Regions from separate parts of the Streptomyces sp. NPDC043861 genome, predicted to be linked through region 1. Evidence: riboswitches for the same ligand, from Rfam matches in the RefSeq annotation. Region 1 holds a riboswitch; each other region holds the start of a gene.
What was found. A riboswitch is a leader RNA that binds a small molecule or an ion and turns the genes downstream of it on or off. The one in region 1 is predicted to bind cobalamin.
Positions count from the first base shown of each region.

Region 1 (7,706 bases):
GAGCAGGGCCGGAACGAGCACGGGGCCCGCGGAGAGCTGGAGCAGGGAGAGCACCTGGGGGACGGCTTCGACGACCTCGGCGACGGCGGCGGGCGCGACACCCGCCGGCGCCGGGTGGACGAGTGACCACGCGTCGAAAAGGGCGACCCAGCCACGCAGCACGGCGGTGTCGTCCCTGTCCCAGACGTTCAGCCGCCATCCGGGGCGCACCGTGTCGCCGTGGAGTTCGACGAGTCCCGCGAGCCGGGCCCGGTCCCAGCCCGCACTGACCTGCTCCGGCGTCAGCTCCAGTGCACCGGCCGCCCGTTCCCGAGCGGCGGTGCCCACCGCGGCGTCACGGGCGTCGGCGGCCCAGCGGGCGACGCGGACCGCGTCGGCGAGGACCCCACGGGCCTGGCGGGCCAGTTCCGCGGGAGGCGGGGTGCCCTCGGGCGGGCGCGGAGCGGGGCGCGTACGCCGGTTCGACACGGCGCGGCGGGCCGTGACGGTGGGACGAGGGCGGACAAGACGGAGTCTGGAGTCGCGCAGGTTACGGGACGTCACGGGGGGCAGTCTTCCCGCTGTGGGCCGGAAAGCCCAAACGGAACCGGCGCTCCTCCGGCGCGCAGTCGCCTCCGTCCGGGTCCACGCCCTGTTCAGGGCCCGCACAGCGCCGACGGACACCTGCTAGACGAGCGGCGTGAGGAAGCGTCGGAGGGCCTCTTCGTAGCGGGCCGGGTCGGCATTCCACATGGCACCGTGCGGGGCGTCCGGGACGGTCTGGAGGGTGACCAGGTCCGGGCGGCGGGCGGCGAGTTCCTGGGAGGGCCCCCAGGGGGCGACCCTGTCGTCGGGGCCGTGGAAGACGAGGACGGGTACGCGCAGCGCGTCGGGATCGGCGGCCTCCCGCAGCCGGTCGCCGTGCAGCCCGGTCCGGCCCTGGGCCGCGCGCACGGCGAGCGGCAGCAGGACGGACGGCGTGCGGCGGGCGCCGGCAAGGGCGCGCAGGGTCGCTTCCCAGTCGAGCACCGGGGAGTCGAGGACGAGCCCTGCGATCCGGTCCCGTTGCGCGGAGCTGGCGGCGGCGTGCAGGGCCATCGCGCCGCCGGTGGACCAGCCGTGCACCAGGACGCGCTCGGCCCCGGAACGCACGGCGTGGCGGATGGCGGCGTCGAGGTCGCGCCACTCGGAATCACCGAGGTGCCCGAGGCCGTCCGGGGGACGGGGCGCACCGGCGTCGCCCCGGTAGGCGATCGACAGCACGGGCAGGCGCAGTCCGACCAGGAACGGCATCAGGTTCAGTGTGTGTTCCCTGGTGGCGCCCAGGCCGTGCACGGCAATGACCCATGTGGTGCGGGGTCCGGGAACGAACCAGGCGGGAAGGGGACCGAGTTCGCCGGGGATCTCCACGTCCTGGTGGTCGATCCCGAGGGCGCTGTCCGGGGTTCCGGCGTGCAGCTGAGGGGTGAACCTCACCTTGGTGCCGATGTCGAGGCCGCCGTGGCCGACGCTCTCCAGCCTGCGGACCACGGTGTCCGCGGCGTGGGGCACGTCCTCGAGCACCGGTCCGACGACCGCGTGCACACCGGTCCCGACGAGTCCGTACGTACCGGGGCGCCGGGAGACCAGGCTGCGGGTGAGGGTGATGCGTCCGGGACCCGTGGCGTGCACCGTCAGCCGGGGCTCGCCTGGCAGGGGCCGTCCGGGGGGTGCCTTGAGCGCGGCGTCGCTCGCGTAACGGCCGGCCGCGAACGTGGCCGCACCGATACCTAGCAGGGTGGTGACGGCCGCTGCCGTCGCTGTAGCCGGGCGCACTGTTCCAGTGTCGTCATGCCCCGGCACTGCTGCCAGTGGGCGCGTCCCAGGGAGTGAACGCGCCCCGGCTGCCGACGGGGCTCAGCCCGGCTGGCCGTAGCCACGGAGTTTGTCGCGCACCTCGTCGACCTGGGCCCGGGAGAGCAGGGACGGCTCACGGCCGGGCAGGGAGCTCGCGGCGAGCCAGACCCTGCACATCCATTCCAGCTGGGCGGTCCGGTCGTACGCCTGGTCGAGTGAACCGCCGTACGTGACGGTCCCGTGGTTCCGGAGCAGACACCCCGTGCGGTCCGCGAGCGCGTCGAGCATGTTCCCGGCCAGCTCGTCCGTTCCGTAGAGGGCGTACGGGGCGACGCGGACGGGCCCGCCGAGGGCCGCGGCCATGTAATGGATCAACGGCAGTTCGGTGGTCAGCGTGGACACGGCGGTGGCATGCACGGCGTGGGTGTGGACGACGGCGGTCGCATCCGTGGCGCGGTAGATCTCCAGATGCATCGGCAGCTCACTGGTGGGGGTGAGATCGCCGATCAGCCGCTTCCCGTCCAGCCCGACGGCGACGACGTCCTGCGCGCCGAGTCTGTCGTAGGGCACTCCGCTCGGAGTGACGAGGACGAGGTCACCGGCGTCGGTCGGGACGCGTACGGAGACGTTTCCCGAGGTCCCGACGACGAGTCCGTCCGCCACGGTCCGGCGGGCGGTGGCCACGAGGCCGGCCCATGCCTTCCCGATGAGGTCCTGCCGCTGCTTCTCCTGCTGCCACCCGGTCATGCAGTGATCCTTCCAGGCCCTCCACCGCTCACGGGCCGGGGTGACCGGAATCTCCTCGGCGGTTCACGGACGGCGCCGGCGGGGTCCGGGGCACGGTGGCGAAATGCCCTTCAGGCCCTCCCCGACACGGATCCACCGGACTCCGCGGTCCCTCCGCTTCACAAGCGGAGGGGGAGAAACTCGCTTGGTGACACCGCAACGCCCGACCCAGTTCATCTTCCGTTCACCCAGATTGCCTACGTTCGGCGGGCCACTGACGTCCAATAGAAGCCTGGGTAAATGGAAAACATCACGCTTCTCCTCGGGATCGTGATCATTACCGCTCTCGTGTTCGATTTCACGAACGGTTTCCACGACACAGCCAACGCGATGGCGACGACCATCTCGACCGGTGCACTCAAGCCGAAGACGGCGGTGGCCATGTCCGCCGTGCTCAATCTCGTCGGCGCCTTCCTGTCCGTCGAGGTCGCCAAGACGATCTCCGGCGGAATCATCAACGAAGAGGGCATACGCACAGAAGTGATCTTCGCGGCGCTCGTCGGCGCCATCCTGTGGAACCTCTTCACCTGGCTGCTGGGCCTGCCGTCCAGCTCCTCGCACGCACTCTTCGGCGGTCTGATCGGTGCGGCCGTGATGTCCGCCGGCTTCTCCGCCGTCGACGGCGGCACCATCGTCACCAAGGTCCTGATCCCGGCCGTCGCCGCCCCGCTCGTCGCCGGCCTCGCCGCGTTCTTCGCGACGAAGCTGACGTACAAGATCGGCAGCACGGCCGACGACAAGGCCACCTCCAAGGGCTACCGCGCCGGCCAGATCGCCTCGGCCGGGCTCGTCTCCCTCGCCCACGGCACGAATGACGCGCAGAAGACCATGGGTGTCATCACCCTGGCCCTCGTCACGGGCGGCGTCCTCGCCCCCGGCTCGAACCCCCCGATGTGGGTCATCGTCGCCGCCGGTGTGGCGATCGCGCTCGGCACGTACCTCGGCGGCTGGCGCATCATCCGCACCATGGGCAAGGGCCTGACCGACCTCCGGCCGCAGCAGGGCTTCGCCGCCCAGACCAGCGCGGCCACGGTCATCCTGGCCTCCTCGAACCTGGGCTTCTCGCTCTCCACCACCCAGTCGTGCTCCGGCGCCGTGATGGGCGCGGGCCTCGGCCGCAAGGGCGGTGTGGTCCGCTGGTCCACCGCGACCCGGATGTTCGTCGCCTGGGGCCTGACCCTGCCGGCCGCCGGTCTGGCCGCAGCAGGCGCCGAGTTCCTGACCGCTCAGGGCACCTGGGGCATCGTCGCCGTCGCGGTGCTGCTGATCTCGGGCTCGGGCGCCATCTGGGCGCTCTCGCGCCGCAAGCCGGTGGACCACACGAACGTCACCGACGACGAGATCGGGGAGCCCGCGGGTGTGATCACCACCGCCATCGCCGCCGTCACCCCGCCTCCCACCGTGGCCGCGGCCGAGGAGCTGAAGGCCACCATCCCGGCACCCGCCGGTGAGACCTCCCCCGCACCCACCGCCACGGTGTAAGGAAAGAACGAACAGCATGAAGATCGACTGGGCAGCTCTCGGCTCCGTCTTCGGCGTGAGCCTCGTCGTCACCGTCGCCCTGGTGGGCATGTTCACCCTGGGCATCGTGGGCCTCTCCCGGCAGGAAGCGGCCGCCGCGCAGGGTGGCTCCGCGCCCCTCGCACGCACGGGCGCCTACGCCTCCTTCGCGCTGTGCGCGGCCGCGGTCGCGTACGGCATCTATCTGATCGTGATCTGACGGCCCCGAACCGCGGACGATCCCACAGGGCAGGAGCCGGACCTCTTCCGAGAGGTCCGGCTCCTGCCGTGTCCGGGACCCGTGTGGGACTCCGCACACTGTCCCTGCGCAGGTCAAAGGCGAGTTGACGGGTGTTCGCGGCCCATGGTGGACTTCCGGAGCCATTACGGCGGCAGAAGAGGAAGCCGGTGCGAATCCGGCGCGGTCCCGCCACTGTCACGGGGTGTACTCCCGGAGCCAGGAACTCTCTCCCGCCGGTCACGTCGAGCCAGGGCGCGGACCCTGAGTGAGGACGAACATGCCTGCCGAGCCGGGAGGCTGGGGGGGTGTCTCCCCAGGGATCACTTTTGCGTGCGGTGCCGCAGCCGGACTTGCCGGCGACCTGCTTCTCGGCGATCCGCGCCGCGGGCATCCGGTCGCCGCGTTCGGCCGGGCCGCCGCTGCCGTCGAACGGGCGCTCTGGCGCGACCACCGGGGCTGGGGCGCTCTGCACACCGCCGTGTGCGCCGGCGGCGCGGTCGCGATGGGCGCGTTCGCCGCTGCCGGCCTGAGCCGTTCCCGTACCGCGTCCGTCGCCCTGGTCGCGGCCGCCACATGGACGGTCGTCGGCGGTACTTCGCTGGGCCGGGAGGCCGAAGCGATCGGCGCGGCGCTGGCGGCCGGGGACATCGAAGCCGCCCGCGAGCGGCTGCCCCATCTGTGCGGGCGTGACCCGCAGGCACTCGACGGCCCCGGGATCGCCCGCGCCGTCGTCGAATCAGTCGCCGAGAACACCTCCGACGCCGTCGTCGGGGCCCTGGTGTGGGGCGCGCTCGCCGGGGTGCCGGGGCTCGTCGGCTTCCGCGCCGTGAACACCCTGGACGCCATGGTGGGGCACAGATCTGCCCGCTACCGACGGTACGGCTGGGCGTCGGCGAGGCTGGACGACGTGGCGGGCTGGCCGGGTGCACGCCTCACCGCCGGACTCGCGGCAGTCGCGGGCGGCGATCCGCGCGGTGCCGTACGGGCCTGGCGCCAGGACGCCGCGAAGCATCCGAGCCCCAACGCGGGTCCGGTGGAGGCGTCGTTCGCGGGCGCGCTCGGGGTAAGGCTCGGGGGGACGCTCTCGTACGGCGGGCGGGTCGAGCACCGGCCCGTGCTCAACGCAGCGGGGCGCGCCGTCGAGGTCGCGGACATCGGGCGGGCGGTGCGGCTGTCGCGGCGCGTGGGCGTACTGGCGCTTGCGGTGTGCGCGGGCACGCGGCTCGTGCACGGGGCAGTGAGGGGGAAGCGGACATGAGCGGTGGTGGACTGCTGGTCGCCGGGACCACGTCGGACGCGGGCAAGAGCGTCGTCACGGCGGGGATCTGCCGGTGGCTGGTGCGCCGGGGCGTGAAGGTAGCGCCCTTCAAGGGGCAGAACATGTCCCTCAATTCCTTTGTGACCCACGAGGGGGCGGAGATCGGCCGGGCGCAGGCCATGCAGGCCCAGGCGGCCCGTGTGGAGCCCTCGGCGCTGATGAACCCGGTGCTGCTCAAGCCGGGCAGCGACCGCTCCAGCCAGGTCGTCCTGATGGGCAGGCCGGTGGGCGAACTGAGTGCGCGCGGCTACCACGGGGGGAGGCAGCGGGAGCTGTTCGAGCCGGTGGTGGAGTGCCTGGAGAAGCTCCGGAGCACGTACGACGCGGTCATCTGCGAAGGAGCCGGCAGCCCCGCGGAGATCAACCTCCGCCGCACCGACATCGTGAACATGGGCATCGCCCGGGCCGCGCGTTTTCCCGTGCTGGTGGTCGGGGACATCGACCGGGGCGGGGTGTTCGCGCAGTTCTTCGGCACGACCGCACTGCTCGCCCCCGAGGACCAGGAACTGGTCGCGGGCTATCTGGTCAACAAGTTCCGGGGCGATGTGACGCTGCTGGAGCCGGGTTTGGAGATGCTGCACGGGCTGACCGGACGCCGGACCTACGGCGTCCTGCCGTATGCGCACGGACTCGGCATCGACGAGGAGGACGGCCTGCGGGTCTCACTGCGGGGGGCCGTTCGCGAGTCCCTGACCGCGGCCCCGGTGGGTGAGGACGTGCTGCGCGTGGCTGTGTGCGCCGTACCGCTGATGTCCAACTTCACCGACGTGGACGCGCTGGCGGCCGAACCCGGCGTCGTGGTGCGTTTCGTGGACCGCGCCGAGGAGCTCGTCGACGCCGATCTGGTGGTGGTTCCCGGTACCCGCGGGACCGTGAAGGCGCTCGGCTGGCTGCGCGAGCGCGGGCTCGCGGACGCCATCGCACGGCGCGCGTCGGAGGGCCGCCCGGTGCTGGGCATCTGCGGCGGATTCCAGGCCCTGGGCGAGCGCATCGAGGACGACGTCGAGTCACGGGCCGGCGAGGTCGAGGGCCTCGGCCTGCTGCCGGTACGGGTGCGGTTCGCGCAGGAGAAGACCCTGGCGCGACCGTCCGGGGAGGCGCTCGGGGAGCGGGTCGAGGGCTACGAGATCCATCACGGAGTCGCCGAAGTGACCGGCGGTGAGCCCTTCCTGGACGGCTGCCGGGTCGGCGCCGTCTGGGGCACCCACTGGCACGGCTCGCTGGAGAGCGACGGCTTCCGCCGGGCGTTCCTGCGGGAAGTGGCGGCGGCCGCCGGGCGCCGTTTCGTACCGGCCCCGGACACGAGCTTCGGCCTGCTGCGCGAGGAACAGCTGGACCGCCTCGGCGATCTGATCGAGGAACACGCCGACACGGACGCGCTGCTGCGGCTGATCGAGAGCGGAGCGCCCTCGGGGCTGCCTTTCGTCGCGCCGGGTGCGCCGTGAGAGGCGGGATGCCGCTCGGGCGGGAAGAGATCCCCGGGCCGGCCGACGAACGACTGGACGTGCCGGTGGGGCGCGAGCGGGAGGATCGGAACGTATGAGTGGTGCTGTTCATTACCCCTTCACCGCGATCGTGGGCATGGACGATCTGCGGCTGGGACTACTGCTGAACGCGGTTTCGCCCGCCGTGGGCGGGGTTCTCGTGCGCGGCGAGAAGGGCACCGCCAAGTCGACCGCCGTGCGCGCGCTGGCGGCCCTCATGCCGGACGTGGACGTCGTGTCGGGATGCCGGTTCTCCTGTGCGCCGGGGGCGCCCGATCCCGCCTGCCCGGACGGCCCGCATCGGGACGGGGCCGGGATGGCACGTCCGACGCGGATGGTGGAACTGCCCGTCGGTGCCTCGGAGGACCGGCTGGTGGGGGCGCTCGACATCGAACGGGCCCTCGCGGACGGCGTGAAGGCCTTCGAGCCGGGTCTGCTCGCGGACGCGCACCGAGGGGTGCTCTACGTCGACGAGGTCAACCTTCTCCACGACCACCTGGTGGACCTGCTTCTGGACGCCGCCGCGATGGGCGCCTCGTACGTGGAACGCGAGGGCGTGTCC
Region 1 covers NZ_JBWKDP010000005.1:65,033-72,738, forward strand. The annotation lists gene AC068D_RS13835 (hypothetical protein) at 1-543, opposite strand, end outside; gene AC068D_RS13840 (alpha/beta hydrolase) at 667-1,794, opposite strand; gene AC068D_RS13845 (class II aldolase/adducin family protein) at 1,876-2,562, opposite strand; gene AC068D_RS13850 (inorganic phosphate transporter) at 2,842-4,083, shown strand; gene AC068D_RS13855 (hypothetical protein) at 4,100-4,321, shown strand; cobalamin riboswitch at 4,453-4,588, shown strand; gene AC068D_RS13860 (cobalamin biosynthesis protein) at 4,620-5,600, shown strand; gene AC068D_RS13865 (cobyric acid synthase) at 5,597-7,105, shown strand; gene AC068D_RS13870 (putative cobaltochelatase) at 7,200-7,706, shown strand, end outside.

Region 2 (7,706 bases), on a different contig from region 1:
CCCCGGTACGGCTCCTCGGACGCGACCTCCAGCACCGCCGTGGCCATCGCGAAGACCCCGGGGTCGCCGCCGGACACGACGGCGACGCGCCGCCCGCGCCGTGCGAGGTCCAGGGCGAGCTCGGCGCGCTCCGACTCCACCTTGTTGTCGGAGCCGTGGCGGCGCTGGCCGGGGCGGGCCGGTACCCGCTCCAGGTAGGTCGTGTAGCCGACGAGGTCGTCGGCGGATGCGAGCGCCCCCCGGGTCTCGGGCGTGAGCCAGAGCGGGCCCGCGGGGCCGGTGCCGACGACGACGACCTCGCCCTCGGCGCGGGCGGCCGGAGGCACTTCGTCGACCCGGCTCGGCAGCACCGCGACCGAGAAGTACGGCACCGACTCCGGGTCCACGTCCGCCAGATGTTCCGTGCGCTCGCCCTCCATCGTGGCCCGCTCCACGTAGTGCGCGTCGTCCAGCCGGCCCGCGCGGTCCAGAGCACGGCGCACCGCCGGGAACGTACGTCCCAGCTTCATGACCACCGCCGAGTCGGTCGAGGCGATACGGGCCGTCAGCTCCTCCTCCGGCAGGGTGCCGGGGATGATCGTCAGCACTTCCTCGGCCTCCACCAGCGGCTTGCCGAGCCGGGCGGCGGCCGCACTCACCGAGGTGACGCCGGGGACGACCTCGGTCGGATAGCGATGGGCCAGGCGCTTGTGCATGTGCTGGTAGGACCCGTAGAAGAGCGGGTCGCCCTCCGCCAGCACGGCCACGGTCCGTCCGGCGTCGAGGTGCGCCGCGAGCCGCTCGGCGGCCTCCTCGTAGAAGTCGTCGAGCGCACCCCGGTAGCCACCGGGGTGGTCGGTGGTCTCGACCGTGATCGGATACATCAGGCGCTCTTCGATGTGGTCGGAGCGCAGGTGCTTCGCCACGATCGAGCGGGCGATGGAACGGCCGTGGCGGGCACAGTGGTACGCCACGACGTCCGCCTCCGCGATGACCTCGACCGCTCGCAGGGTCATCAGGGACGGGTCGCCGGGGCCGAGCCCGACGCCGTACAGCCGGCCGCGCTTCTCGGTGCTCATTCCGCCTCACTCGCCATTGCGTTGATCGCCGCGGCCGCCATGGCGCTGCCGCCGCGCCGCCCGCGCACCACCAGGTGGTCCAGTTCCGAACCGTGAGCGGCGAGCGCGTCCTTGGACTCGGCCGCGCCGATGAAACCGACCGGGACGCCGATGACGGCGGCGGGGCGGGGCGCCCCCTCCTTGATCATCTCCAGGAGCCGGAAGAGGGCGGTGGGTGCGTTGCCGACGGCGACGACCGCTCCGTCGAGACGGTCGCGCCACAGCTCCAGGGCGGCGGCGCTGCGAGTGGTGCCCAGTTCGGCGGCGAGCGCCGGCACGGACGGGTCGGAGAGCGTGCAGATCACGTCGTTGTCGGCGGGCAGCCGCTTGCGCGTGACTCCGCTCGCCACCATCTGGGCGTCGCACAGGACGGGGGCACCCGCGCGCAGGGCCGCACGGCCGCGGGCCACCACCTCGGGCGAATAGGCGAGATCGCGGACGAGATCGACCATGCCGCAGGCGTGGATCATCCGCACCGCGACCTGGCTGACATCCGCGGGGAGCGCGGCGAGGTCGGCTTCGGCGCGGATGGTGGCAAAGGACTGGCGGTAGATCTCCGCCCCGTCCTTCTCGTAGTCGAACACTCTGCTCTCGCTCATTTCGTCGTCGTACGGGTACGGGTGTGGGTACGTGCCCTGGCCACGGCGTCCTCGAGTTGTGCGGGTGACGTCACGGGTACGCCGACCCCGTGCACGCTCACGCGGTAGCTGCCGTCGCCGGTGGCCACGACGTCCACGTACTCCTCCTGCGGATGGCCGCATCTGCGCTCGCAGCCCGACCAGTACACGGGCAGTGCGCCCGGTCGGGCCTTCGCGTCGGCTCTGACGTCGGCCAGGGACTTGGCGCATCCGGGCCGTCCGGTACAGGCGCCGACGCCGTACCAGGGGGAGTCGGCGCTGGTGATCAGTCCGGCGCCGGCCAGCCGCGCAAGGCGTGCCCGCGCCGCTTCGCGATCGGCGAATCCGGTCACGACGATCCCGCGCCACGGGGTGAGCCGTACCTCGCCCGAGGGCTCGGGAAACAGTGCGCGGACCTGCGCGACGGTGAGCCGACCGAGCGGCGCGGCGACGGAAACGGTCCAACGGCCGGGCCCTTCGACGACCCCGGGCCGGGGGCCCCGCCCTCCGGGCACGCCCGGCAGCGGACCGTCACCGTCGGCGGTGACCGCGTGCCCGTCCTCCGGTGGGCCGGGTGGCCGGGCCGGTTCCGCCGGGATGCCCGCCCTTTCCAGATATGCGCCGAGCGCCATGTCCTGTGCGGCAGGCAGCTCCCCGACGCGCCAGGCGCCCGTGCCGGCCGCGGCGGCCGCGGCGAGGAAGGCTTCGGCGGCGGCGACGGCCGCCCGCGGGGCATCGGCGGCGGGGACGCGGAAGGCGGCCTTCCCGGCCCGCACGACGGCCGAGTCGCGCATCCGGTCGCCCGCCGGGTTGCCCGCCCGGTCGCCCGGCTCTGCGAGCAAGGTCACATCGGCGCCGAGCCCGGACACATCGCCACGCCCGTCGTCCAGAGCGAACAGGAACCGGCCTGAGAGGCCGGCCGCCCATCCGGTCGCGCACAGCAGTGCGTCCAGTTCGCGGGTCCACAACTGCACGTCCGCGCAACCGAGTCCGTCCAGGCCGGCGAGCGGTGAGGCCACGATGTTCCGCACCCGCTCATGGGTCTCGGTCGGCAGCAGGCCGGTCTCCCGCAGCAAGCTCGCGAGCCGCGCTCCGCACGCCTCCCCCAGGCCCCGCAGCTCGACGTTCCCCCGTGAGGTGATGCTGAGCGACCCGTCGCCCAGCGACTCCGCCGCATCGGCCAGGACTGAGAACTGACGAAACGTCAAAAGCCCGCCGGGCAGGCGCAGTCGGGCTAGCAGCCCGTCGTCCGCCGCATGCAGCCGCAGTGCGCCGGGGCAGGCGTCGCCCCGGTCCCGTATGCGAGGTTCGCCCGGGTCTGCTGGGGTTGAGGGAGTGGGCGGCATGGCGGCGAGCATACCCACGTCCTTCCAGGTGGCCCCCCTCCTGGCAGCGGGCAGCCTCTACTATGCAGACGGCACAGGGTCCCAGGACCCTAGGGAGGAAGCCCGGTGGGAATCCGGCGCGGTCCCGCCACTGTGAGCCAGGCCTCGTCCACGGGGTCCGGTGAGTCAGGAACTCCCGCCGTCCTCACGACCACCCGGGGCGCGGACACCCCGAGGAAGGCCTGGCGCACGCCATGATCCTGCTGTTGTCGACCTCCGACACCGACCTGCTCAGTGCCCGTGCGGCCGGGGGCCCGGTCGAGTACCGGTTCGCCAACCCCTCGCGGCTCCCGCTCGACGAGCTGCCCGCCCTGCTGGACGGCGCCGACCTCGTCGTCGTACGCCTTCTCGGCGGAATCCGCGCCTGGCAGGAGGGCCTCGACATCCTGCTCGCCCAGCAGAAGCCGGTCGTCGTCCTCAGCGGTGAACAGGCTCCCGACGCCCAGCTGATGGAGGCGTCCACCGTCCCCATCGGCATCGCGGCCGAGGCGCATGCCTATCTCGCCCACGGCGGTCCGGACAATCTGGAACAGCTCGCCCGTTTCCTGTCCGACACGGTCGTGCTGACGGGCCACGGATTCGAACCGCCGGCCTCCGCGCCCACCTGGGGCCACCTGGACCGCGAGACGAGGAGCGCTTCGGGCCCCACGGTCGCCGTGCTCTACTACCGCGCCCACCACATGAGCGGCAACACCGCCTTCGTCGGCACTCTCTGCGACGCCATCGAGGACGCGGGCGCCCAGGCCCTCCCCCTCTACGTCGCCTCCCTGCGCGCCCCCGAGCCCGAACTCCTCGACCGGCTGCGGGGCGCCGACGCCATCGTCACCACTGTCCTCGCCGCGGGCGGCACCCGCCCCGCCGAAGCGCAGGCCGGCGGCGACGACGAGTCCTGGGACGCGGGCGCGCTCGCCTCCCTCGACGTGCCGGTGCTGCAGGCCCTGTGCCTGACCGGGACGCGCAGTGCCTGGGAGGAGAACGACGAAGGGCTGTCCCCGCTGGACGCCGCCAGCCAGGTCGCCGTGCCCGAGTTCGACGGGCGCCTGATCACCGTCCCGTTCTCCTTCAAGGAGATCGACGAGGACGGCCTCCCGGCGTATGTCGCCGACCCCGAGCGGGCCGCCCGTGTCGCCGGTATCGCCGTGCGCCACGCCCGGCTGCGCCACATCCCGAACGCCGAGAAGCGCCTCGCCCTGGTGCTGTCCGCGTATCCGACCAAGCACTCCCGCATCGGCAACGCGGTGGGCCTCGACACCCCCGCGTCCGCCGTCTCCCTCCTGCGCCGCCTGCGCTCGGAGGGGTACGACTTCGGTGCCGAGGAGGAGGTGCCCGGCCTGGAGTCGGGCGACGGCGACGAGCTGATCCGCGCGCTCATCGAGGCGGGCGGCCACGACCAGGACTGGCTCACCGAGGAGCAGCTCGCCCGCAACCCGGTCCGTATCCCGGCCGCCGACTACAGGCGCTGGTACGCCACGTTGCCCGCCGAACTGCGCGAGCACGTCGAGGAGCACTGGGGCCCCGCGCCCGGCGAGATGTTCCTGGACCGGTCCCGCAACCCCGAGGGCGACATCGTGCTCGCCGCGCTGCGCCGCGGGAACCTCCTGATCGTCATCCAGCCCCCACGCGGCTTCGGCGAGAACCCGATCGCGATCTACCACGACCCCGATCTGCCGCCCTCGCACCACTACCTCGCCGCCTACCGCTGGATCGCCGCCTCCGCCGACGACGGCGGCTTCGGCGCCGACGCGATGATCCACCTCGGCAAGCACGGGAACCTGGAGTGGCTGCCCGGCAAGAACGCGGGCCTGTCCGCCGCCTGCGCCCCCGACGCGGCGCTGGGCGATCTGCCGCTGATCTACCCGTTCCTGGTCAACGACCCGGGCGAGGGCACCCAGGCCAAGCGCCGGGTGCACGCCACCCTCATCGACCATCTCGTCCCGCCGATGGCCCGCGCCGACTCGTACGGCGACATCGCGAGGCTCGAGCAACTGCTCGACGAGTACGCGCAGATCTCCTCCATGGACCCGGCGAAGCTCCCGGCCATCCGCGCCCAGATCTGGACCCTGATCCAGGCGGCGAAGCTGGACCACGACCTGGGTATGGACGACCGGCCCGACGACGACGGCTTCGACGACTTCCTGCTCCATGTCGACGGCTGGCTGTGCGAGGTCAAGGACGCCCAGATCCGGGACGGTCTGCATGTCCTCGGCGGCGCTCCGACCGGACCCGAGCGGGTCAACCTCGTCCTCTCCATCCTCCGCGCCCGTCAGATCTGGGGCGGTACGGCCGCGCTGCCCGGACTGCGCGAAGCCCTCGGCCTCGACGAGTCCGCGGCCACCCGTACCACCGCCGACGAGGCTGAGGCCGCCGCCCGTGCCCTGGTCGAGGCGATGGAGGCGGCCGACTGGGACCTGGCCGCCGTCGCCTCCGTGGCGGAGGGGCACGGAAAGGCCGTCGCCGACATCCTGGCCTTCGCCGCCCGCGAGGTCGTCCCGCGGCTGTCCGCCACGACGGACGAGCTCGACCATGCGGTGCACGCGCTGAACGGCGGCTTCGTCCCGGCGGGTCCCTCGGGCTCGCCCCTGCGCGGACTGGTCAACGTCCTGCCGACCGGACGCAACTTCTACTCCGTCGACCCGAAGGCCGTCCCCTCCCGGCTCGCCTGGGAGACCGGCCAGGCCCTCGCCGACTCGCTGCTGACGCGTTACCGCACCGACAACGGCGACTGGCCCACCTCCGTCGGCCTCTCCCTGTGGGGCACCAGCGCGATGCGCACCGCCGGTGACGATGTCGCCGAGGCCCTCGCGCTGCTGGGCATCCGCCCCGTCTGGGACGACGCGTCGCGCCGGGTCAGCGGTCTGGAGCCCGTCCCCGCCGAGGAGCTGGGCCGCCCGCGCATCGATGTCACGCTACGGATCTCCGGCTTCTTCCGGGACGCGTTCCCGCACGTCATCGGCCTGCTCGACGACGCGGTGCGGCTCGCCGCCTCGCTCGACGAGCCCGCCGAGGTCAACTACGTACGCGCCCATGCCCAGGCCGACCTCGCCGAGCACGGCGACGAGCGCCGCGCCACCACCCGTATCTTCGGCTCCCGCCCGGGCACCTACGGCGCCGGTCTCCTCCAGCTGATCGACTCCCGGGACTGGCGCACCGACGCCGATCTCGCCGAGGTCTACACGGTGTGGGGCGGCTACGCCTACGGCCGCGGTCTCGAAGGCCGCGCCGCGCGCGAGGAGATGGAGACGGCGTACAAGCGGATCGCGGTCGCGGCGAAGAACACGGACACCCGCGAGCACGACATCGCCGACTCCGACGACTACTTCCAGTACCACGGCGGGATGGTCGCCACCGTCCGCGCCCTGCGCGGCCGGGCGCCCGAGGCGTACATCGGCGACTCGACCCGACCCGAGACGGTCCGCACCCGCACCCTCGTCGAGGAGACCTCGCGCGTCTTCCGCGCCCGGGTCGTCAACCCCAAGTGGATCGAGGCGATGCGCCGCCACGGCTACAAGGGGGCCTTCGAACTCGCCGCGACCGTGGACTACTTGTTCGGCTACGACGCCACCACCGGCGTCATCGCCGACTGGATGTACGACAAGCTCACCCAGACCTACGTGCTGGACCCGGAGAACCGCGAGTTCCTCCAGCAGGCCAACCCCTGGGCCCTGCACGGCATCGCCGAGCGCCTGCTGGAGGCGGAGTCGCGCGGCATGTGGGAGAAGCCCGACCCGGCGGTCCTCGAGGCGCTGCGCCAGGTGTTCCTGGAGACGGAGGGGGATCTGGAGGGCGGGGACGATTAGGTCCGGGGCTGCGCCTGCGGACCTGTCCCCCGGGTGCCGGGCGGGCCGGGCAACGGCCCGCCCGGTGCACGAGGACTCCTGGGCTCACAGCTCCTTGCAGAAACACACGTCCGCATGCCCGCCCGGCATGCCCTCGACGCGGTGCGTCTCCACGTACCCGAGCCGTTCGTAGAACTGCGGGGCCTGGAAGGTGTACGAGGACAGGTACATCCGTGTGCAGCCCCGCGCCCGCGCCTCCTCCTCGGCCGCGTGCAGCAGCTTGCTGCCCCACCCTTCGTGGCGGTGCCCTGCGTCCACCCACAGCATGTCGACGAAGCCGCAGTCGCCCCACGTCGATCCGGTCAGCCCGCCGATCAGCTCCCCGTCGTCGCCCGTGACCCGAGCGAAGAACTCCTGCTCCTCGGCGCCGCTCGCCCGCGCGTTGAAGTCGTCCAGCTCCTGGCCCAGGCGCTCTTCGAGCACGTCGTCCTCTTCGCCCACATGAACGTCCATCCGTCGAACGTACTGCTCGGGGCCGCCGACGTAAGGATTTCGTCACCCGCCGGGTCGCCCACGGCGCCTGCCGTCCGGCTTCAATGGGCGTATGAGGATCTCGAACGTGCTGAGAAAACCGGTGGTCGCCGCCACGCTCGCGGTGCTGGCCGTGGTGGTGGCAGCGGGCCTGTACTGGTTCCAGCCGTGGAAGCTGGCCGTCGACGAGACCGTGCGGGACGAGCTTCCTGCGGCGGTGGCCCCTGCCGCCCCGTCCGCACCCGGTGGGGACGCGCCCGCGAAGCCGGTGACGATCTCCACCGGCACGTTCATCAGCCA
Region 2 covers NZ_JBWKDP010000003.1:488,196-495,901, forward strand. The annotation lists gene AC068D_RS09820 (precorrin-2 C(20)-methyltransferase) at 1-1,058, opposite strand, end outside; gene AC068D_RS09825 (precorrin-8X methylmutase) at 1,055-1,696, opposite strand; gene AC068D_RS09830 (cobalamin biosynthesis protein CobG) at 1,693-3,060, opposite strand; cobalamin riboswitch at 3,116-3,254, shown strand; gene cobN (cobaltochelatase subunit CobN) at 3,294-6,896, shown strand; gene AC068D_RS09840 (GNAT family N-acetyltransferase) at 6,981-7,388, opposite strand; gene AC068D_RS09845 (DM13 domain-containing protein) at 7,480-7,706, shown strand, end outside.
Region 2: another riboswitch for cobalamin. It lies ahead of cobN (cobaltochelatase subunit CobN); the one in region 1 lies ahead of AC068D_RS13860 (cobalamin biosynthesis protein).

Region 3 (7,706 bases), on a different contig from region 1:
ACCTCGTGAAGAACGTCGTCGACTCCTCCAAGTACGTCAGTGAGTTCCGTCTCGACGGCTACCCGGTCGGTCCTGACGACATCCTGCACACCGGCCGCGCCGCGTTCGACGCCGCCCTCAACACCGTGAACGTCGGCAAGTTCAACCTGTGCACCGCCTCCATCGGCATCTGCGAGCACGCGATGTACGAAGCCGTCACCCATGCGCACAACCGGATCCTCTACGGCCGCCCCGTCACCGCCTTCCCGCACGTGCGCCGGGAGCTGACCGACGCATACGTCCGCCTCGTCGGGATGAAGCTGTTCAGCGACCGGGCCGTCGACTACTTCCGCTCTGCAGGCCCCGACGACCGCAGGTATCTGCTGTTCAACCCGATGACGAAGATGAAGGTGACCACGGAGGGCGAGAAGGTCATCGACCTGATGTGGGACGTCATCGCCGCCAAGGGCTTCGAGAAGGACACCTACTTCGCCCAGGCCGCCACGGAGATCCGGGGACTGCCCAAGCTCGAGGGCACGGTCCACGTCAACCTGGCGCTGATCCTCAAGTTCATGGGCAACCATCTGCTGCAGCCGGCCGAGTACGCGCCGGTACCGACGCGTCTGGACGACGCCGACGATGCGTTCCTCTTCCGTCAGGGACCGGCCCGCGGTCTGAGCTCCATACGCTTCCACGACTGGCGCACCGCCTACGACGCATATGCCCACGTGCCCAACGTCGGCCGCTTCCGTGAACAGGCCGACGCCCTGTGCGAGTTCGTCACCACCGCCGCCCCCGACGAGAAGCAGAGCCGCGATCTCGATCTCCTCCTCGCCGTCGGTCAGCTGTTCGCGCTGGTGGTGCACGGTCAGTTGATCCTGGAGCAGGCACGCCTGACCGGGCTCGAGGAGGATGTGCTCGACGAACTCTTCGCCGTCCTCGTGCGCGACTTCTCCGCGTACGCCGTCGAGCTGCACGGCAAGGACTCCGCCACCGCGCAGCAACAGCGCTGGGCGCTGGACGCGGTGCGCCGTCCGGTGGTCGACGACGCCCGCTCGGCCCGCGTCTGGGAGCGCGTCGAGGCACTGTCCGGGGCCTACGAGATGGCGCCGTAGCAGGGGAGTCCGCCCCCGGGTGCCGCTGCCCCGCGCCGGCATCGTCCGCCCGTCCCGGACCGCAGCGTGTGCCCTGCGGCTCGGGACGGGCGGCCGTCCTGCCGGTCCGCTGCGAGGACCGGCAGGGCGACCGCCGCCCCCACTGATGCCGGGGGTCAGCCGGCCAGCGCCGCCGACACGACGGACCGGGCCTCCTCCTGCACGCGCGTCAGGTGGTCGGTGCCGAGGAACGACTCGGCGTACACCTTGTAGACGTCCTCGGTACCCGAAGGGCGTGCGGCGAACCAGGCATTGGCAGTGGTCACCTTGATGCCGCCGATGGCCGCCCCGTTGCCGGGAGCCCGGGTGAGCACGGAGGTGATCGGTTCCCCGGCCAGGGTGTCGGCCGTCACCTGCTCGGGAGACAGACGGCTCAGTACCGCCTTCTCCTCACGGGTCGCGGGGGCGTCGACACGGGCGTAGGCCGGTTCGCCGAAGCGGGAGGTGAGCGACGCGTAGTGCTCGCTCGGCGTCCGCTCCGTCACGGCCAGGATCTCGGACGCGAGCAGGGCGAGGATGATGCCGTCCTTGTCGGTGGTCCACACCGACCCGTCCCGACGGAGGAAGGAGGCCCCTGCGGACTCCTCACCTCCGAAGCCGAGGGTGCCGTCGACCAGCCCGTCCACGAACCACTTGAAGCCGACGGGTACTTCGATCAGCTCGCGGCCGATGTCGGCCGCCACCCGGTCGATCATTCCGGACGACACCAGTGTCTTGCCCACGGCGGCACCGGCCGGCCACTGGTCGCGATGGGTGTAGAGATAGGCGATGGCCGTGGCGAGATAGTGGTTGGGATTCATCAGCCCGCCGTCCGGCGTGACGATGCCGTGCCGGTCGGCGTCGGCATCGTTGCCCGTGGCGATCCCGAACCGGTCGCGCTCCTCGATCAGTGACGCCATGGCGTACCGGGACGAGCAGTCCATCCGGATCTTGCCGTCCCAGTCCAGCGTCATGAACCGCCAGGTGGGGTCGGTGCCCGGGTTGACGACGGTCAGATCGAGGCGGTGCTCCTCGGCGATACGTCCCCAGTAGGCCACGGATGCGCCTCCCAGGGGGTCGGCGCCGATACGCACCCCCGCCGCGCGCACGGCGTCCAGGTCGAGTACGGACGGCAGGTCCCGGACGTAGGTGCCCAGGAAGTCGTACCGTCCGGTGGTCTCGGCGGCCAGGGCCCTGGTGTACGGCAGCCGGCGTACGTCCTTCAGCCCGCCTGCGATGATCTCGTTGGCGCGATCCTGGATCCATCCGGTCGCCTCCGAACCGGCGGGGCCGCCGTTCGGCGGGTTGTACTTGAAGCCCCCGTCGGCCGGCGGATTGTGCGAGGGCGTGACCACCACACCGTCGGCGCGGCCGGAGGCATGTTCGCGATTGTGCGTGATTACGGCGTGGGACACCGCGGGGGTGGGGGTGTAGCCGTCCTCGGTGTCGATGAGTACGGAGACACCGTTCGCCGCGAAGACCTCCAGTGCGGTCACCCGGGCGGGCTCGGAGAGCGCATGGGTGTCGGCACCGAGGAACAGCGGCCCGTCGGTGCCCTGCTGGGCCCGGTACTCACAGATCGCCTGGCTGGTGGCGGCGATGTGATCCTCGTTGAACGCGGTGGCGAGGGAGGACCCCCGGTGGCCCGACGTGCCGAAGGCGACACGCTGGTCGGGTTCGGCCGGATCGGGGTGCAGGGCGTAGTACGCGGTCACCAGCCGAGCCACATCAATGAGATCCTCCGGTCGGGCCGGCTGTCCCGCGCGCTCGTTCAGCATCCGTCCAGTCCTCCACATCGTTCATGCGATCAGTGCACGAGTCATGGTCGCTCGTCCGGCGCGTTTCGTCCGGCTGCCCCTCCGCACGCACACGCGGGCGGACGTGCCGGCCGTGCATGCCCAGAGTCCTCCCGGGCATCCGCACCGTATGGCGATTCTCCGAAAGTTGGCCCGTCCGCTGCTGGCATCCGCTTTCATCACGGGCGGTTTTCAGCTGCTGCGTCACCCGGACTCCGCGGCCCCGGCGTTCGTGCCGGTGGCCCTGCCGCTCGCGGCACGGATCCCGGCGCTTCCCCAGGACCCCGGGCAATGGGCACGTATCAACGGCGCCGTGCAGGTCGGCGCGGGTGTGCTGATGGCCCTGGGCCGTTTCCCCCGTCTGTCCGCGTCGGCTCTCGCCCTCACCCTGGCCGCGACCATGTCGGCCGAGGACCGGTACCGCACGCCGGAGGACCCGGAGGAACGTGCGCGGCTGCGGAGCCACCTCTGCACGGACCTGTCCATGCTGGGAGGCCTGCTGATCGCCGTTGCCGACACGCACGGCAAGCCGTCCTTGGCCCACCGTTCGCGTCATGCGGCGGTCAGGGGACATCGTTCCGCGCGCCGTGCGATCGGCGGGGCGACCGCGCGTCCGGTGGCCCGCGCCAGGGCTGTGGCCCACACCGTCGGCAGGCGGCTGCCGACGGCATGAGGGACGGCCCGACGCGGGACGGGGCGGTGCTCATGGGGCCGTACTCGAGCAGGCGCCGTCACCGTCGGCCGGCTGCTCGGGGCCACTGCCGTGAGCCTCGAACGGAGCTCGAGTCGAACCGAGCCTGCCCCGGGGCATGCGTGGAGGCCAGGGCGGGCCCATACGTCCTGGCCTCCGGTCTCGTAAGTCCCGCCGTTGTCAGGCCAGGGCGATGCCGTCGAGTTTGCCGTTCTTCGCATCGTCGACCAGCGAGGAGAACTGGTCGGCGCTCATCTGCACACGCTGTCCGAAATCGTCGGTCAGGACGATCCGGCGCTCGATGGGGGCGCGGGGGTCCACGAACAGCTGCGGACAGCCGCAGTCGCACTTTCCGCAGAACGTCGCCACAGGCTCCAGCCCGCTGATGTCGGTCATGCTTTCCACCTCCAGGGGTGCGGAGCACCGGCTTGCCGGCGACCGCAGGGACTGCTTGCGGGATACCCCGTGCGCGGAGGGGCGATGCGCACAGGCACGGCCCACCGGGGCACGAGGCATGGCGGGTGTGCTTGCGTGCTCCCTCCACCGCCCTCAATGCCCCGGCCCGTCACGGCTTTCCGGGAACTCGGGACAGCTGGTGGCCGACTCCATGGGAGGGGAGCACCCGTGTGTCACGGACCTTCCTGCGCCTGCTTCGCTCGCGGCGTGCCGTGCCAAGTTCCGGTCGATGCCTTGACCGCGCTCGATGCCCCGCCCCGTCGGCCCCCGTCGGCTCCCGGCCCATCGGCCCGGCGTCGGGCCGAGGCGAGCCTCAGCGGGCACGATCCGGTCCGTCACTCACGGGACGCCGGCACCGGTGGCAGCGGCGAGTTCCTGCGGTGCGGCACCATCGGCGGTGCTCACGCAGTCATGCGGTGATGTTCCGGGCCCCACGCTCGGCGGTGGCACGGTCGTTGAGGGTCATGCGTGAGCGTCGACCGGCTGGGTTGCTCTTCCCGGACGGGATCTGAATGCCGTGCTCGCACCTCACTTGGCGTGCACTGACTCGACCCGGTACAGCCGCGGCTGTGCGTCCGTCGCGATCGTCGCTGCCTGGTCCATGTGGGCGCGGGCCTCCGGGTCGGTGAGCATCGCATGGTAGTGCGCCTCGGACTCCCATTGGGCGTAGTTGATGACGCGCTCGCCGTCCTGGGAGGCATGAAAGTTGGCACAGACGAAGCCGGGTTGGTGCTTCATCGTTTCCTCGGTGGCGCGCGCCAGCAGCGCGATGAGCTCGGCCTGGCGGTCGGGTGCGACAGTGAAGACGTTGATGAGTGTCGCCACCCGGCGGGTGGTGTCGATGTTCGCGGTAACAGTCATGGTCGGATTGCTCCCCTTACTGCGCTGGAGGAGCGCGGGTGCGGGTCCGCATTCCCCCGATCGGACGCGGACTGGACTGATGCATGCTCAGGTGCCGGTGACCGGACCGGGCTCTCGCTGCCGACGGCTCAGGAGGGGGCGCCGCGCCAGGGATGCGCCGACGGCGCATCACCCGCGCCCGGCCGCTCCGTTGTCCCGGCCGTGTGCGCACCCACCCGCGCTCGGTCGCTTCCTTGTAGGCGGGCCTTGCGGACCGTGCGGCGGAAGGTCGTCAGGACAGCCGGCCCGGCGAAGGTGACGCGGATGAAGCCGGTGATGGCCCGCCCCGGTGTCCCCGGCCCAGTGACGTCGCGAAGTCGAAGGCGATGCCGCGCTGCCATGGTTCGGTGAAGGGCGCGCCCGGCAGCCAGGCGAGGGAGCTGCCGGGGTTGGTCCACCGACCAGGGCCGGGCCGACAGGCTGAGCAGGGGGCGGGCCGCTCGATGTGACCACGGACCGGCCTGTTTGTACAGGGCGCGCGTGAGCCCCACGGAGGCGCACGTCGCTCGCTCCCGGGGGCCGCGTGCCGCCGTTCCCCCCGGGCGGTCCGACCGCGGACTTATGACGTGGAGAGTCTTTCTGTCATGATGTCCCGCGAATAGGCGACGGCGGAACGAGGAAGCCGGTGTGAATCCGGCGCGGTCCCGCCACTGTGATCGGCGAGCGGATCCCGAACAGACCACTGCCCCCATGCGGGTGGGAAGGCCGGGACGAGCACTGACCCGAGAGCCAGGAGACTCACGCGGTCGCCTCCTCGAAGTGACTGGGGCGGATTTCCCCGGAGAGGAGCGTTTGTCGGAATGCCCAGGAGACCGTCACCTGCCGGTTCCGTTCCGTGCCGGATCGTGGTGTGCAGGGACTGCTGCTGCGGCAGCCCCAAGGTGACCGGCGTCGATCATCGGGAGCAGACCGCGCGTCTCGCCATGGACGCGCCGGTTCGTGTCTCCGACTGTCTCGACGTGTGCGACCAGGCGAACGTGATCGTCGTGCAGCCCTCGTCCGAGGGCCGCGCCGCGGGCGGCAGGCCGGCCTGGTTCGGTCTCGTCAACGACGCGGCGGCGACCGAGGACATCGCCGCCTGGGTACGGGCCGGCGGACCGGGCCTCGCCGCGCTGCCGGACATCCTCGAGCTCTACGCCTTCACCCCGCCACGGCGCGTCCGGTCCAGGGCACTCCCCGACGCCGGCTGACCCGAACACGCCCCGCACATTCCCACGCCGGACCGGGCGTCCTCCGACGAGTCCCGATTCCGACCAGCCACCGGACCACCGTCCGGACCGTTCAGGACCACCCTGCGGTGAGAGGATCCTTGATGGGCAAGCGCCCGACATCCCTGCTGTCGGCCATGGCCGCTGCCGTACTGATATCCGGCTGCGGCGGCACCGTGACCCGGGACGACGCCCCGTCGGCGGACTCCGCTGCCAAGGGTTTCCCGGTCACCGTGTCCAACTGCGGTGTGAAGACGACCTATCAGCGTCCCCCGCAGCGCGCGGTGTCGCTGAACCAGCACGCGACCGAGGTCATGCTGGCACTGGGGCTGCAGGACTCGATGGTGGGCACCGCCTATCTCGATGACAAGATCCTCCCGAAGTACCGGGACGCCTACGACGGGATCAAGGTCCTGGCGAAGGAGTACCCCTCGTTCGAGACGCTGCTCGCCGCCGAACCGGACGTGGCCTACGGCGGTTTCGCCAGCACATTCGACGAGAAGGAAGGACGCAGCCGCGACGCCCTCTCCAAGGCGGGGGTCAACTCCTATCTGAACATCGAGGAGTGCCCGTCCGGGCCGGTGACGATGGCCACGATGGACCAGGAGATCCGGAACGTGGCGAAGATCTTCGGCGTGCCGGACCGGGCGGAGCGGCAGCTCAAGGAGCTCCACGTCACGCTGGACACGGTCGAGGACAAGCTCGCCGGAGTCACCCCGGTGAAGACCTTCGTGTACGACAGCGGTGACAAGACCGCCTTCACCGCGGGCGGTGCGGGCATCGGCAACGAGATGATCAAGCAGGCCGGTGGGGTGAACCTCTTCGCCGACCTGGACAAGGCGTTCGGTGACGTGTCGTTCGAGCAGGTGGCCGAGCGCGCGCCCGAGGTGATCGTCATCTACGACTACGGCGACCAACCCGTCGAGGACAAGAAGAAGTTCCTCCTCGCGAACCCGGCGCTGAAGGACGTACCCGCCGTCAAGAACAGGCGGTTCGCGGTGCTGCCGCTCTCGTCCACGGTGCTGGGCGTCCGGGTGCCGTCCGGTGTGGAGTCCTTGGCCCGCCAGGTTCACCCGGACCGGTTCAAGTGACCGACGCCACGGGTGTGGCGGAGGCGACGGATACGCAAGGGACGACCGGGGCGCGTGGCCCGACGAGCGGGCGAACGGCGGCGGGTGCCGCCGCCGTTCGCCGCCCGGGGATCCCCTACCCGCTCGTCCTCGTACTGCTCGCCGCGCTGCTGGCCGTCGCGGCCACCTTCGGGATCGCGGCCGGGTCCATCAGTGTCCCGGCCGACCAGGTCTGGGGCATCCTGCTGCACCGGCTGCACCCTTCGCTCGCCGAACCGACCTGGACACCGGTCCGCGAGACGATCGTCATCGACGTCCGGTTGCCCCGGGTGCTGCTGTCGGGCGTGGTGGGCGCGGGCCTGGCGGTGTCGGGAATGGCGCTGCAAGCACTTGTGCGCAACCCCCTCGCGGACCCGATGCTGCTCGGCGTTTCGTCGGGCGCATCGGTCGGTGCGGTGCTGGTCCTCGTCTTC
Region 3 covers NZ_JBWKDP010000013.1:157,855-165,560, forward strand. The annotation lists gene AC068D_RS27055 (acyl-CoA dehydrogenase family protein) at 1-1,094, shown strand, start outside; gene pgm (phosphoglucomutase (alpha-D-glucose-1,6-bisphosphate-dependent)) at 1,250-2,890, opposite strand; gene AC068D_RS27065 (DoxX family protein) at 3,039-3,581, shown strand; gene AC068D_RS27070 (hypothetical protein) at 3,780-3,995, opposite strand; gene AC068D_RS27075 (antibiotic biosynthesis monooxygenase family protein) at 4,584-4,916, opposite strand; cobalamin riboswitch at 5,526-5,715, shown strand; gene AC068D_RS27080 ((2Fe-2S) ferredoxin domain-containing protein) at 5,756-6,145, shown strand; gene AC068D_RS27085 (ABC transporter substrate-binding protein) at 6,265-7,254, shown strand; gene AC068D_RS27090 (FecCD family ABC transporter permease) at 7,251-7,706, shown strand, end outside.
Region 3: another riboswitch for cobalamin. It lies ahead of AC068D_RS27080 ((2Fe-2S) ferredoxin domain-containing protein); the one in region 1 lies ahead of AC068D_RS13860 (cobalamin biosynthesis protein).

Region 4 (7,706 bases), on a different contig from region 1:
TGGCAGCTTGACCAGCGCGCCCGCAAGGAAGGGGCGTCGCAGTGAAGGACGGCGTGAACGGCGTCGCACTCGCCGTATTCATCTTCTTCTTCCTGGCCGTCACGGTCATGGGCTTCCTGGCCTCGCGCTGGCGCAGGGCCGAGAACGAGAACAGCCTGGACGAATGGGGCCTGGGCGGGCGGTCGTTCGGCACCTGGGTGACCTGGTTCCTGCTCGGCGGCGACCTCTACACCGCCTACACCTTCGTCGCCGTACCCGCGGCGATCTACGCGGCGGGCGCTGCCGGTTTCTTCGCCGTGCCGTACACGATTCTCGTCTACCCGCTGATCTTCACCTTCCTGCCGCGGTTGTGGTCGGTGTCGCACAAGCACGGATATGTGACGACGTCGGACTTCGTCCGCGGACGCTTCGGCTCGAAGGGGCTGTCGCTGGCGGTCGCGCTCACCGGCATCCTCGCGACGATGCCGTACATCGCGCTGCAGCTCGTCGGCATCCAGGCTGTGCTGGACGTCATGGGCGTCGGCGGCGGTGAGAACACCCACTGGTTCATCAAGGATCTGCCGCTGCTGATCGCCTTCGGTGTGCTGGCGGCGTACACCTACTCGTCCGGTCTGCGGGCACCCGCGCTGATCGCCTTCGTCAAGGACACCCTGATCTATCTGGTGATCGCGGTCGCGATCATCTACATCCCCGTCAAGCTCGGCGGCTTCGACGACATCTTCACCAAGGCGGGCGACGCGTTCGCGCAGATCAACCCCGCGACCGACAAACCGCGGGGTGCGCTGGTGCCCGGGGAGCTGGGCCAGTGGGGTTACGCCACGCTGGCGCTCGGATCCGCGCTGGCCCTGTTCATGTATCCGCACTCGATCACCGCCACGCTGTCCTCGCGCAGCCGTGACGTGATCCGGCGCAACACCACCATCCTGCCGCTCTACTCGCTGATGCTGGGGCTGCTGGCGCTGCTCGGGTTCATGGCGATCGCGGCCGGAGTCAAGGTGACGAACGGTCAGCTCGCCATTCCGCAGCTGTTCGAGAACATGTTCCCCGACTGGTTCGCGGGGGTCGCGTTCGCGGCCATCGGCATCGGCGCGCTGGTACCGGCGGCGATCATGTCGATCGCGGCGGCGAACCTGTTCACGCGGAACATCTACAAGGACTTCCTGAAGCCGGACGCGACTCCGGAGCAGGAGACCAAGGTGTCGAAGCTGGTGTCGCTGCTGGTGAAGGTGGGTGCCCTGGCCTTCGTCCTGACGATGGACAAGACCGTCGCCATCAACTTCCAGCTGCTGGGCGGCATCTGGATCCTCCAGACCTTCCCGGCCCTCGTCGGCGGCCTGTTCACCCGGTGGTGCCACCGCTGGGCGCTGCTCGCGGGCTGGGCCGTCGGCATGATCTACGGCACAGTGGCGGCGTACGGCGTCGCAAGTCCGACGCAGAAGCACTTCGGAGGGTCATCGGCGGAGATACCGGGAATCGGGGAGATCGGCTACATCGGCCTGACGGCCTTCGTGCTCAACGCGGTGGTGACCGTCGTCCTCACCCTCGTGCTGCGCGCCGTGAAGGCCCCGGACGGTGTCGACGAGACGTCTCCGGGGGACTACACGGCGGACGCCGGGGACCCCGGGGTCGAACCCGAACTCCCGAAGGTGGGCGCAGTCACCCACTGACGCGTGTGTTTCCCGGCGCCGGCCGGCACGGGCCCCATGAGCCTGTGCCGGCCGGCGTTCGTGTCCGTCCGAAACGGCACCGCATTGTCCCCGCACCCCCTCCGCGGCCTTGGGAACATGGGGTGTTGAGGCAACCGGCCGGGGGAACGGCCTCGAGCCGCCCTCGTGCACATGGAGGAAACTTCGGATATGGACATCTTCGTCAGAAGGGCCGAACCCTCGGAGTACGAGGCCCTGGGGGAGCTCACGGCACGGGCCTATCTCGACGGCAGGCTGCTGGACTTCGGCGAGGAGGACCCGTACCTCGACCGTCTGAGGGACGTCGTCGCCCGGGCCCGACAGGCCGAGGTACTGGTCGCGGCGGACCGGGACGGCCGGGTGCTCGGCGGGGTGACCTTCGTTCTCGGCGGGGCGCCCTGGGCCGACATCGCCGAGGACGGGGAAACCGAGTTCAGGATGCTGGCGGTCGCCACGGAAGCGCGGGGGCGGGGCGCCGGGGAGGCACTCGTCAGGGCGTGCATCGAGCGGGCCAGGGACACCGAAGGCTGCCGGAGGCTCGTCCTGTCGACGCACCCCCGCATGCACGCCGCGCACCGCATCTACGAACGAATCGGCTTCGTCAGAACGCCCGAGCGGGACTGGTGTCCGCTGGCGGACGTGCCTCTGCTGGCCTACAGCCTGGAGCTCTGAGAACCGCGGCGACACAACATGTGGGGGGTGCCTCAAGCCACCGCCCCTACATGTATGCTCATGCTCGCTGTCGCCGCAGGGGAATCCGGTTCGAGTCCGGAACTGTCCCGCAACGGTGTGCCGGTGTGCCTTTGCGGTGTCGCACAGGGCATACACCTGCGAGTCCGAAGACCTGCCGACGGCGCACCCGGACCGTCCGGCCCGGGTGCCGACGACGTCCGGGCCTCGCGGAAACAGGTCGGTGGACGCGGTGCACCCTGCCCCCGGGCGAGTGCGCCCGTGCCCCGTGCCCCCGCCGGCCCCGAGCCGAGCGAGGGAGAGCACCCTGTGACCATCGCGCCGCCCGATCCTGCTTCAACGCAGTCCGCCGATGGGCCAGGTACCGCGCTGCTGCGCATCCTGACCGACCTCACCGCCGATCTCCCCGACACGGACCCCGGCCGCGTCGCCGCGGCCGCCCTCCGCGGCCGCCACGCGGGCTCGGACGAGGCCGAGTTGCGCGAACTCGCGACCGAGGCCGCCGCTGGGCTGATCTCCGAGGACCCGGCCTACTCGCGCCTCGCGGCCCGGCTGCTCACCCGCACGATCGCGGAGGAGGCGGCCACACAGGGGGCGGTCGCCTTCTCCGACTCCATCGCCGTCGGGCACCGCGAGGGCCTGATCGCGGACCGCACGGCCGCGTTCGTGCAGACGCACGCCGCGCGCCTCGACGCGCTGATCGACCCTGCCGCCGACGACCGCTTCGGGTACTTCGGCCTGCGCACCCTCTTCAGCCGCTACCTCCTCCGGCACCCGATCACCCGCAAGGTCATCGAGACCCCGCAGCAGTTCATGCTGCGTGTCGCCGCCGGCCTCGCCGAGGACGAGTCGCCCAGGGCTCTCGACGAAGTCGCCGCGCTGTACGGGCTGATGAGCCGGCTCGACTACCTGCCGTCCTCCCCCACCCTCTTCAACTCCGGTACCCGCCACCCCCAGATGTCGTCCTGCTATCTGCTGGACTCCCCGCTGGACGAGCTGGACTCGATCTACGACCGCTACCACCAGGTGGCGCGGCTCTCCAAGCACGCGGGTGGCATCGGTCTCTCGTACTCCCGTATCCGCTCGCGCGGTTCGCTCATCCGCGGCACCAACGGCCACTCCAACGGCATCGTGCCGTTCCTGCGCACGCTGGACTCCTCCGTCGCCGCGGTCAACCAGGGCGGTCGCCGCAAGGGCGCGGCCTGTGTCTACCTGGAGACCTGGCACGCGGACATCGAGGAGTTCCTGGAGCTGCGCGACAACACGGGTGAGGAGGCGCGGCGTACGCACAACCTCAACCTGGCGCACTGGATCCCGGACGAGTTCATGCGCAGGGTGAACGAGGACGCCGACTGGTCGCTCTTCTCGCCCGCCGACGTCCCCGAGCTGGTCGACCTCTGGGGCGACGAGTTCGACGCCGCCTACCGCAAGGCGGAGGAGGCGGGCCTCGCCCGCAGGACCATCCCGGCCCGCGACCTGTACGGCCGCATGATGCGTACGCTCGCCCAGACCGGCAACGGCTGGATGACGTTCAAGGACGCCTCGAACCGCACCGCGAACCAGACCGCTGAGCCCGGCACCGTCGTCCACTCCTCCAATCTCTGCACCGAGATCATCGAGGTGACGAACGACGGCGAGACCGCTGTCTGCAACCTCGGATCCGTCAACCTCGGCGCGTTCGTCACCGACGGCGGCACCGGTGCGGACGCCATCGACTGGGAGCGGCTCGACGCCACCGTCCGCACGGCCGTGACCTTCCTGGACCGGGTCGTCGACATCAACTTCTACCCGACCGAGCAGGCCGGCCGCTCCAACGCCAAGTGGCGTCCGGTGGGCCTCGGCGCCATGGGCCTGCAGGACGTGTTCTTCAAGCTGCGGATGCCCTTCGACTCCGCCGAGGCGCAGGCACTGTCGACCCGGATCGCCGAGCGGATCATGCTGGCGGCGTACGAGGCGTCCTGCGACCTGGCCGAGCGCAACGGCCCGCTGCCCGCCTGGGAGCAGACCCGTACGGCGCGCGGTGTGCTGCACCCGGATCACTACGGCACAGCCGTGGAGCTCAACTGGCCGGAGCGCTGGGCCGCGCTGCGTTCCCGGATCGCCACGACCGGGATGCGCAACTCCCTCCTGCTCGCCATCGCGCCGACCGCGACCATCGCGTCGATCGCGGGTGTGTACGAGTGCATCGAGCCGCAGGTCTCCAACCTCTTCAAGCGCGAGACGCTCTCGGGTGAGTTCCTCCAGGTCAACTCCTATCTGGTGGACGAACTGAAGAAGCTGGGCGTGTGGGACGCGCAGACCCGTGAGGCGCTGCGCGAATCCAGCGGCTCGGTTCAGGGCCTCAACTGGATCCCGGCGGACGTACGGGCGCTGTACCGCACGGCGTGGGAGATCCCGCAGCGCGGCCTGATCGACATGGCAGCGGCACGCACCCCGTTCCTGGACCAGTCGCAGTCGCTGAACCTCTTCCTGGAGACGCCGACCATCGGCAAGCTCAGCTCCATGTACGCGTACGCCTGGAAGCAGGGCCTGAAGACGACGTACTACCTGCGCTCCCGCCCGGCGACCCGCATCGCGCGCGCCGCGTCCGCAACCGCCGCCACCACCGCCCCCATTCCCGCACAGCAGGCGGCGCCCGACGCCGACGCCATCGCCTGCTCGCTCGAGAACCCCGAGTCCTGCGAGGCCTGCCAGTAATGCCCACCGAAGCCACCACCGTCAAGAACCTGCTCGACCCCGGCTTCGAGCTGACCCTCCGTCCGATGCGCTACCCGGACTTCTACGAGCGCTACCGGGACGCCATCAAGAACACCTGGACGGTCGAGGAGGTCGACCTCCACTCCGACGTCGCCGATCTGGCCAAGCTCTCCCCCGGCGAGCAGCACCTGATCGGCCGTCTGGTCGCCTTCTTCGCGACCGGCGACTCCATCGTCGCGAACAACCTGGTGCTGACGCTCTACAAGCACATCAACTCCCCCGAGGCGCGGCTGTATCTGTCGCGGCAGCTCTTCGAGGAGGCCGTGCACGTCCAGTTCTATCTGACCCTGCTGGACACCTACCTCCCGAACCCGGAGGACCGCACGGCCGCTTTCGCTGCCGTCGAGAACATTCCCTCGATCCGCGAGAAGGCCGAGTTCTGCTTCAAGTGGATGGCCGCCCTCGACGGGGAAGGGGGGGTGGAGAAGATCGACCGCCTGGAGACCAAGGCGGACCGCAGGCGCTTCCTGCTCAACCTGATCTGCTTCGCCGCCTGCATCGAGGGCCTGTTCTTCTACGGGGCGTTCGCGTACGTCTACTGGTTCCGTTCGCGCGGTCTGCTGCACGGTCTGGCGACCGGCACCAACTGGGTGTTCCGGGACGAGACCATGCACATGAACTTCGCCTTCGAGGTCGTGGACACGGTCCGCAAGGAGGAGCCGGAGCTCTTCGACGACGAACTCCAGCAGCAGGTCACCGACATGCTGAAGGAGGCCGTCGAGGCGGAGCTGCAGTTCGGCCGCGACCTGTGCGGTGACGGCCTGCCGGGCATGAACACCGAGTCGATGCGCGAGTATCTGGAGTGCGTCGCCGACCAGCGGCTCACCCGGCTCGGCTTCGCCCCGGTCTACGGCTCGCAGAACCCGTTCTCCTTCATGGAGCTCCAGGGCGTCCAGGAACTGACGAACTTCTTCGAGCGCCGGCCTTCGGCGTATCAGGTCGCCGTCGAGGGCTCGGTCGACCTGGACGAGGACTTCTGACCTTCCGGCCGGACGCGTACGGCAGGGGCCCGGACCGGGGTACGGTCCGGGCCCCTGCCCGTTGCGGTGCCCGGCGGGGCGGGCGCGGCAGCCGTGGCGCCGGCCGGTCGCGGTGCACCACCCGTCGACCGCAGGCAGCAGCCGGCGCACGCATCCGCAGTCCCGGGAACCGGTCCGGCCGGGCCCGGACCCGGTCTCATGGCCACAACGACAGCGCCCCGCACCGGAAACGGTGCGGGGCGCGGCCACCGGCGGTCCGCCGGAACGTCAGTCGTTCGGCACGGTCTCGTAGCGCGGCGTGCCCTCGGCCATCTGCTTCAGGGCGTCCTTGCGGTCCCTCTTCGACAGCCGGTCGATGTACAGATAGCCGTACAGGTGGTCCGTCTCGTGCTGCAGGCAGCGCGCGAAGTACCCGGTGCCGCGCACCTTGATCGGCTTCCCCTCGGCGTCCTGCCCGTGCACCTCGGCGTAGTCCGGGCGGGCCAGCGACGCGTACGCCGTCGGGACGGACAGACAGCCCTCGTTCGAGTCGTCGAGCACACGGTGCTCGGGCGGCAGTTCCTGGAGCACGGGGTTGCAGACGACGCCTGTGTGGCGCACACCCTCGTCGTCGGGGCAGTCGTAGACGAAGACCTTCAGATCGACACCGATCTGGTTGGCGGCCAGGCCCACGCCCTCCGCCGTCCGCTGGCTGGCGAACATGTCGTCGATCAGCGCCGCGAGCTTGTCGTCGAACTCGGTGACGTCCTTGCACTCCTTGTGGAGCACCGGGTTGCCCACGACGGTGATGGGACGGGACGTGCCGCGCTCGCGGTACGCCCGCTCACGCTCCTCGCAGTCCTCCGTATCGACGACGAAGCCGTCGTTGATCTGCTCGTCCGTCTCCTGCTGCGCCATTCCGCCGTAAGCCTTCCTGAAAACCCGGTCTCGATGTCCCGTACAGCCTACGGCCCAGCCGGAGTGGTCAGCAGACTTCCTCGAGATCCCGCCACTCACGGCTGTCCGGGCTGTCCGCGACCCAGCCGTCGAGCAGCCCCTGCACCAGTGCGGCGGGCGCCGCGATGCCGCACTCGCGCTCCGGCACCCACAGGTCCCCGGCCGTGCGGTGACCCAGCGGACCGGGGTGACCGGGTTCACTGTGGTCGTGCGGATCGAGGTGCTCACCGTCGCCCTCGGCGCTCGGCATCACGCTCTCCGAGCACGCCCGGCAGAGCAGCCGTACCGACGACGACCAGTCCTCGGCGGCGAAACCGGCGTCGGCCGCGAGCTGCTCCAGCGCGTCCCGGTCCTCCTCGGAGGCGGCCTCCAGCAGTACCACCCAGGTGGGGACGGGCGAGGGTGCCCAGAGCTCGATCTCGTCGAAGACGGGGAAGCTGTGGCCGGCGGCGGTGGTGCGCTCGCCGTGCGGCACACCGTCGTGCAGCACGACCTCGCCCCAGCGCCGACCGGACGAAGGCAGCGGAATGGACAGCACCTCTATCCGGGCCGGGTCGAGCCTTCGGCCCCACACGACCTCGGCCTCGCCCTCCGGCGACAGCCGTACGGCGGCGCTTCCCAGCTCCATGCCGAGGGGTTCACCACTGGCGGCCGCCTC
Region 4 covers NZ_JBWKDP010000009.1:216,635-224,340, reverse strand. The annotation lists gene AC068D_RS21915 (DUF3311 domain-containing protein) at 1-45, shown strand, start outside; gene mctP (monocarboxylate uptake permease MctP) at 42-1,667, shown strand; gene AC068D_RS21905 (GNAT family N-acetyltransferase) at 1,857-2,357, shown strand; cobalamin riboswitch at 2,412-2,551, shown strand; gene AC068D_RS21900 (ribonucleoside-diphosphate reductase subunit alpha) at 2,685-5,072, shown strand; gene AC068D_RS21895 (ribonucleotide-diphosphate reductase subunit beta) at 5,072-6,112, shown strand; gene def (peptide deformylase) at 6,380-7,009, opposite strand; gene AC068D_RS21885 (tetratricopeptide repeat protein) at 7,077-7,706, opposite strand, start outside.
Region 4: another riboswitch for cobalamin. It lies ahead of AC068D_RS21900 (ribonucleoside-diphosphate reductase subunit alpha); the one in region 1 lies ahead of AC068D_RS13860 (cobalamin biosynthesis protein).